DNA from 2 places in the Paenibacillus terreus genome. Region 1 is predicted to be linked to the other one. Evidence: predicted binding sites of a transcription regulator. Region 1 holds the regulator's gene; the other holds the start of a gene.

Region 1 (3,169 bases):
ACATGGCGATCAACAGCAGGATGAAAATAAACACCCCGTAGGCGATCATCGTTTTTCTGTTTTTCAATCCAAGCTTCCTTTCCGATGGTGTGGTTTGATCAGCGGGAGAGCAGGCCGGTAAACGCCGCTTGCGCTTCGTGCTTGATCCGTTCCTCATCCATGGTCAGGCATTCGCCGTTCCTGACAACCTGACGGCCGTCTACCCAGACGTGCAGAACATCCTTGGCGCTGGCCGAGTACACGGCGTGGGAAACGAGATCCGTTTTCGGCAGAAAATGCGGCTGGTCGATATTCAAGGCAATAAAGTCGGCCTTGCTGCCCGCAGAGAGCGATCCCACTTCCTTCAGGGCAATCGATTTGGCACCATATTCCGTAGCCATGCGCAGGGCTTCGCCCGCCGGAACGGCTGTCGGGTCGCCTGTGACACCCTTATGAATCAAAGCGGCCAGCCTCATTTCCTCGAACATGTCCAGGTTGTTGTTGCTTGCCGGACTGTCCGTTCCGAGCGACACGGTTACCCCTGCTTTAAGCAGCTCTGTCACCCGCGCCACTCCGCTGGCGAGCTTGAGGTTGCTTCCCGGATTGTGGGAAACGGCCACCTTGCGCTCCGCAAGCAGGGCAATCTCTTCATCATTCAAATGCACGGCATGCGCGACCAGGGAAGGACGGGAGAAGAAGCCCAGCTTATCCAGATGCGCAACGGGACGAAGACCATATTCTCGTACGTTCTGCTCCACCTCGGCCGCCGTTTCCGACATGTGGGTGTGGAGCGGCAAATCGAGATCATGAGCCGCCTGCACAAACTGCTCAATAAAGGCCGGCGGGCAGGTATAAGGCGCATGCGGGGACATCATGGCCGTGATCCGGCCGCCCGCCTGACCGTGCCAGTTCTTCGCAAAGGCAACAGCCTCCGCCAGTTTGGCGCGCTGCTCCTCTTCCGAGCACAGTCCGATGGCGCCGCGCATGAGGCTGGCGCGGATGCCGGATTGCTCGACCACCTTGGCTACTTCATCCATATGGTCATACATATCCAGAAAAGCCGTTGTGCCTCCCTTGAGCATTTCTAGTACGGACAGCGACGTCCCCCAGTAAACATCGGAGGCGGTAAATTTGGCTTCCATGGGCCACATTTTTGTTTGCAGCCATTCCTGCAGCACCATATCGTCTCCATAGCCCCGCAGCAGCGACATGGCGGCATGCCCGTGCGTATTGATCAGACCCGGCAGGAAGAGCAGCCCTGTGCCGTCAACCGCCTCTGTGGCTTCCTCTCCTGCGGGCAGCTCTTCTCCGATATAGGTGATCCGGCTGTCTTCAATGATCATATAGCCGTGGACAACCGCTTTTTCCTCACGATTCACCGCGAATGCCCCATTTTTAATCAACCATTTATTGGTCGTCATTTTCATTGTCATCCTTTCCGTTCTCCAGGTAATAGGCCAGGCTCAGCAGGTCTGTCGTAAAGTCCGTGGCATGAATGCGGATATGCGGAGGTGCCTTGATGATGGTCGGGGCGAAATTCAGAATCGCCCCAATACCGCTCTCGATCATCTCGTCAGCCACACGCTGGGCTTCAAAATCCGGTACGGTAATAATTCCGATCCGGATGTGCAGCTGTCTGACCGTTTCTCTCAGCTCGTCCATCGGTTGTACGGTCAGGGTGTTGATTTGGTGCCCGATCTTGGCCGGCGAGGAGTCGAAAACCGCCACAATTTTCATATTATCCTTTAAATAAGCGTTGTAATTGGACAGCGCCTGTCCGAGATTACCGGCCCCTACCAGCGCAACGTTGATTTGCTGGTCTATTTTGAGAATATGGCGTATTTTATCGATCAGATACACTACATCGTAGCCGATGCCCTTGCGTCCGAAATCGCCGAAATAAGCCAGATCCTTGCGGATCTGCGCCGGATTCAGGTCCAGCTTCTGCCCGAGCTCCTGGGATGAAACCGTCGTGACCTCCCGCTTATGAAGCTCGTTCAGATAGCGCAGGTAGACGGGCAGCCTGCGCACCACGGCCTCGGATATTTTGTCTGCTTTCATGCATAATCCTCCTAAATTCACGGACTAATGAAACGTTATGAGCTTTATTAGCTGCCCGCTTCCTCATGAAGCCATTCGGAAATACGGGGCACCATCTGCTCTGTTTGCATATGCTCTATTTTCGGCCCCGGCAGGGAGTAGAGAAAGTGCTTCCCGTAATAAGATTCGATGACACGGGTATCATACACGATGACTACTCCACGGTCCTTGGCTGTACGAACGAGGCGCCCGAAGCCCTGCTTGAAGCGGATGACCGCCTGCGGCACGGACAGCTTCATGAACGGGTTCTTCTTCTGCTCCTGAAGCAGTTCGCTCTTCGCCTCCAGCAGCGGGCTGTTCGGGGGCTGGAAAGGCAGTCTGACAATGGCCAGACAGGTCAAGGCCTGCCCGGGGATATCAACGCCCTCCCAGAAACTGCTTGTACCAAGCAGGACAGATGCCTTGGCTTCCTGGAACCTTCGTGTCAGCTTGCTGCGGCTGCCGCTGTCCATGCCCTGCCCCAACACCGTAATTTCGCTCGATGCCAGCGCCTCCTTGAGCGGCTCGTATACCTGCTTAAGCATCCTGTACGAGGTAAAGAGCACAAGCATCCGTCCTTGCGTTGCCTGAGCTGCGCTGCGCAGCGAGTCCACAAGCATGTCTACGAATCTGGCGTCCCCGACGGTCCCTTTTACGCTCGGGAAATCCCGCGGGACGACCAGCAGCGCCTGCTCCCGATAGTTGAACGGGGACGGCAGCAGGGATGTTAGCAGACCGCCTGCCTCCGCTGCCTCCTGAAGACCAAGCTGGTCAATCATGTACTGAAATGATTTATCCACGGACAAGGTAGCGGAGGTAAGCACCACGCTTTTTTTCTTGTCAAAAAACATCTCCTTCAGCTGCTGGCTGACATCCACCGGCACGGCATAAAATTGCAGCGATTTCCCTTTAAATTGGCCGCTCGCTTCAAGCCAGTACACAGTCGTCAGGTCATCCATTTTAATAAAGAAGCGAAGGCTGTCACGGAAGGCTGCCAGATCTTTAAACAGTCCTGCAATATCAGTGACGAGGCTTTCTGCACCGTAATCGTCCTGCTCGTCCTTGATTTCCTGCAAAATTCTGTCTCCCTTGCGGACGATTTCCCCGAGCC
Region 2 (3,169 bases), on a different contig from region 1:
TTTTTTGAAGATTATAGAATTTTAAGTTTTCAGCGGAGCTGGACAATGCTGTAATCGCAGGAAAAACTACCGCTAACGCGCCCTGCCTTCTGTGTATTACGCCGAAAGACGTTTTTCTTGCAGCGGGCTGTTTCAAGAATCTGCTTGCAGGGTAAGAAATAATCAAGGCAAGGATGGAGAGCGCACACTCTGCCTCCTGCCATACATGGACCACTCCCAAAAAAATTCGCCATGACAGGTTACGTTCCCCCGAACCTGACATGGCGAATTTATTTTAAGAGGTAGTTCAAAAAGTCATCTTTTGATCACGAAGCTAGTCAGGAAGCGGACTCGACATCGAATCTTGAATTCAGCCGGGCCTAAGCGTATGCTTACGAAGCATGTTTCCTGCGGAAACATTTCAGGTGCTCACGTACCCCAAGTACGCTCCGCTCCTCAGTCCCTAGCTTCATTCAACTCAAGCGTTTTGAAAAAACGCACTTCGGAAGCATAGGCTTCGGTGCTGAAAACCTGACTTTTTGAACACACACTTTAAATATGAGACTATACAGCCTGGTCCGGCGCTGCTTGCGGATGGGCAGCCTCTTTTTCCTGAATGACCAGGGCGTGCGTTTTCGGTTCAGCCTTAAAATCCTTCAAATATGCCAGCCAGTAGGCCCCCGCCACAAACAGGCCTCCGCCTGTCAGATTGCCCAGCCATACCGGCACGAAATTGCGGAGATAATCGAGCCATGTAAAATGGCCCGCAAAGATCGCCGCCGGAATCAGGAACATATTGGCCACAACGTGCTGAAAACCGATGGCCACAAAGGCCATGGTCGGGAACCAGATGCCCATAATTTTTCCGCTCATGGAGTCGCTGCCGTAGGACAGCCAAACCGCCAGTGCGACAAGCCAGTTGCAGCCGATGCCGGACAAATAGGACTGCCATAAGGAATCATGAATTTTGTGCCCTGCCATCTCCACCACTTTGTCCAGATAAGGCCCGCTCGCCGTCAATCCCACCACATGACCGAAAAAATAAGCGACAAACAGTGCGCCAGCAAAATTCCCCAGCGTGATCAGCACCAGATTTCGTATTACCTCTCCTGTCGTGATACGGCCGGCCATGCGGGCCAGGGGAACCGCCATCATATTTCCGGTCAGCAGCTCGCCCCCGCCCAGCAATACAAGCACCAGCCCCACCGGGAACACCGCAGCACCGATAAAGTTGGCGATACTTCCCCATTCTGCGGGAGCGCTTGCGATCACCCTGATGTCCAATAAAAAGCCCAGAGCAATAAAAGCGCCTGCCAGAAAGCCAAGTATGACCGCCGTCTGCCACGGATTATGGGCTTTATGAACACCGGTTTCAACCGTCAGTTCCGCAATTTGCTTCGGTTTATAAGTAGCCATCCTCTTCTCTCCTTCACCTTAATACTTCTTCTGTTTCTTTCAGTTTAGAAGGTCCCGGAGATGAAAGTAGTGAAATTTATCACATACTAAAAGAATGGCATATATGCAAAAAAGCAGCCTCCTCCTGGAAGCCGCCTGTATAACACATCGTAATTAATTATATTCTTCTTTCTCGAGCTGCTTCATAAACCAGCTGATAGCTACAAAACCGATTGCTCCGAGCGCAATCATAAATGCAATCCAAAACAAGACGGTTCCTCCCCCTTATCCATGACTCATGATCTAATGATTTGATATACTTCATTTTACAATATTCAGAGAGCAGGCAGAGCCGGATTTCATGGCAATTAAGTGAACAATATCACAGTTTTTTAGCGGATTATTACAGAGTTACAGCTTCCTTGTTTTTCACCGGCGGAAGAGCCTGCAGCCCGGCTGTATTCAGGAAGTTCCATGGCTTGTTGTAATGCGGCTGGAAGAAGAAGTCGATAAAGGCGAGCTGATCGACGGTCATCCGGTTCTGAATGCAGACCGACAGGGTATTGATCGATTGTGTAAGCTCCGCTTTCGACATCAGCTGCGCACCGACGATCCGGCGCGAATCCCGTTCATATACAACCTTCAGCAGCACTTTTTCCGCTGTAGGCATAAATTCCGGACGGTAGCTGTCCTCGATCGTAACCGCCTCCACCTGCATCCCTTCGTCTTTTGCCGCTGTTTCGGTCAAGCCTGTTCCTGCAATATTTTGTTCATATATTTTGATGCCCGAAGTGCCCTGGGTCCCCATATACGGGATGGTCGGCTGCATAAGGTTGCGGGCGATCAGCGTGCCCATCCGGACCGCATTTGTGGCCAGCGGGATGTATGCATTTTTACCCGTAGGATTATAGTGAATCGCACAGCTGTCCCCGGCGGCATAGATATCAGGATGGCTGGTCTGCATATAATCGTTAACGATGATGGCACCGTTCGGCAGCATATCGACCTGACCTTTCAGCAAATCGGTATTCGGACGGAAGCCGATGCAGAGAATGACCAGATCGGTCTCATACTCCCCTTTGGAGGTGATGACTTTCGCAACCTTTCCGTCCCGGCCTTCAAATCGATTCACCGTTTGACCCAGGGCAAGCTGAATACCTTGCTGCTTCAACGATTTCTCTATTCTGTCCGTAAACCCGGCATCCAGATATTTGTTCAAAATGCGGTCCATGCTGTCGATCAATGTAACTTCCTTGCCATTCATCTGGAAAGCTTCCACAAGCTCGATGCCAATGTATCCAGCGCCTACAACGGTAATCCGCTTGGCGTTTTTCGCTTTTTCAATAATGGTGTTGGAATGGTTATAGTTCTTTGAAAGCAAAATATTGTCAAGCTCAATGCCTTCCAGCTTCGGAATGATCGGCCACGAGCCGGTCGTCATGATCAGCTTGTCATACGTATCTGTAAATTCCTCCTGGGTTTCAAGATTGCGTACGCGCAGCGACTTGGTTTTCGTATCCACCGAGGTTACTTCATGAAGCATTTTGGTGACTACGCCCAGATCGGCAAGCTGCTGAGGAGACGAATAAAACAAGCCTTCAGGGTCCTTCACCACTCCTCCGACATACAATGCAATCCCACAGGATAGAAACGAAATATTATCATTGCGCTCATAAACGGTAATTTGTGCGTCAGGATATAATTTGGCCGTATTGACGATGGCTGCTGTCCCCGCGTGCGTGCATCCGATCACTGCAATTTTCATTTGTGTAGCCTCCTCAGGTGTAATTAAAGT

What was found. The regulator Rex, encoded in region 1, represses fermentation and respiration genes when NADH is low (regulators of the CRP and FNR family bind a similar motif). The targets are predictions, from matches to a motif close to TTGTGAAATATTTCACAA.
Region 2: the regulator Rex is predicted to act here: its motif matches at 1,463-1,480, upstream of ACE5KN_RS07895 (formate/nitrite transporter family protein).

What each region holds. Positions count from the first base shown of each region.
Region 1 covers NZ_JBHIRX010000005.1:162,025-165,193, reverse strand. Annotated here, with positions in the region: gene ACE5KN_RS11945 (cell wall elongation regulator TseB-like domain-containing protein) at 1-67, opposite strand, end outside; gene ACE5KN_RS11940 (amidohydrolase) at 99-1,400, opposite strand; gene ACE5KN_RS11935 (redox-sensing transcriptional repressor Rex) at 1,387-2,040, opposite strand; gene dinG (ATP-dependent DNA helicase DinG, 3'-5' exoribonuclease type) at 2,088-3,169, opposite strand, start outside.
Region 2 covers NZ_JBHIRX010000003.1:212,663-215,831, forward strand. Annotated here, with positions in the region: gene ACE5KN_RS07895 (formate/nitrite transporter family protein) at 544-1,395, opposite strand; gene ACE5KN_RS07900 (FAD-dependent oxidoreductase) at 1,778-3,139, opposite strand.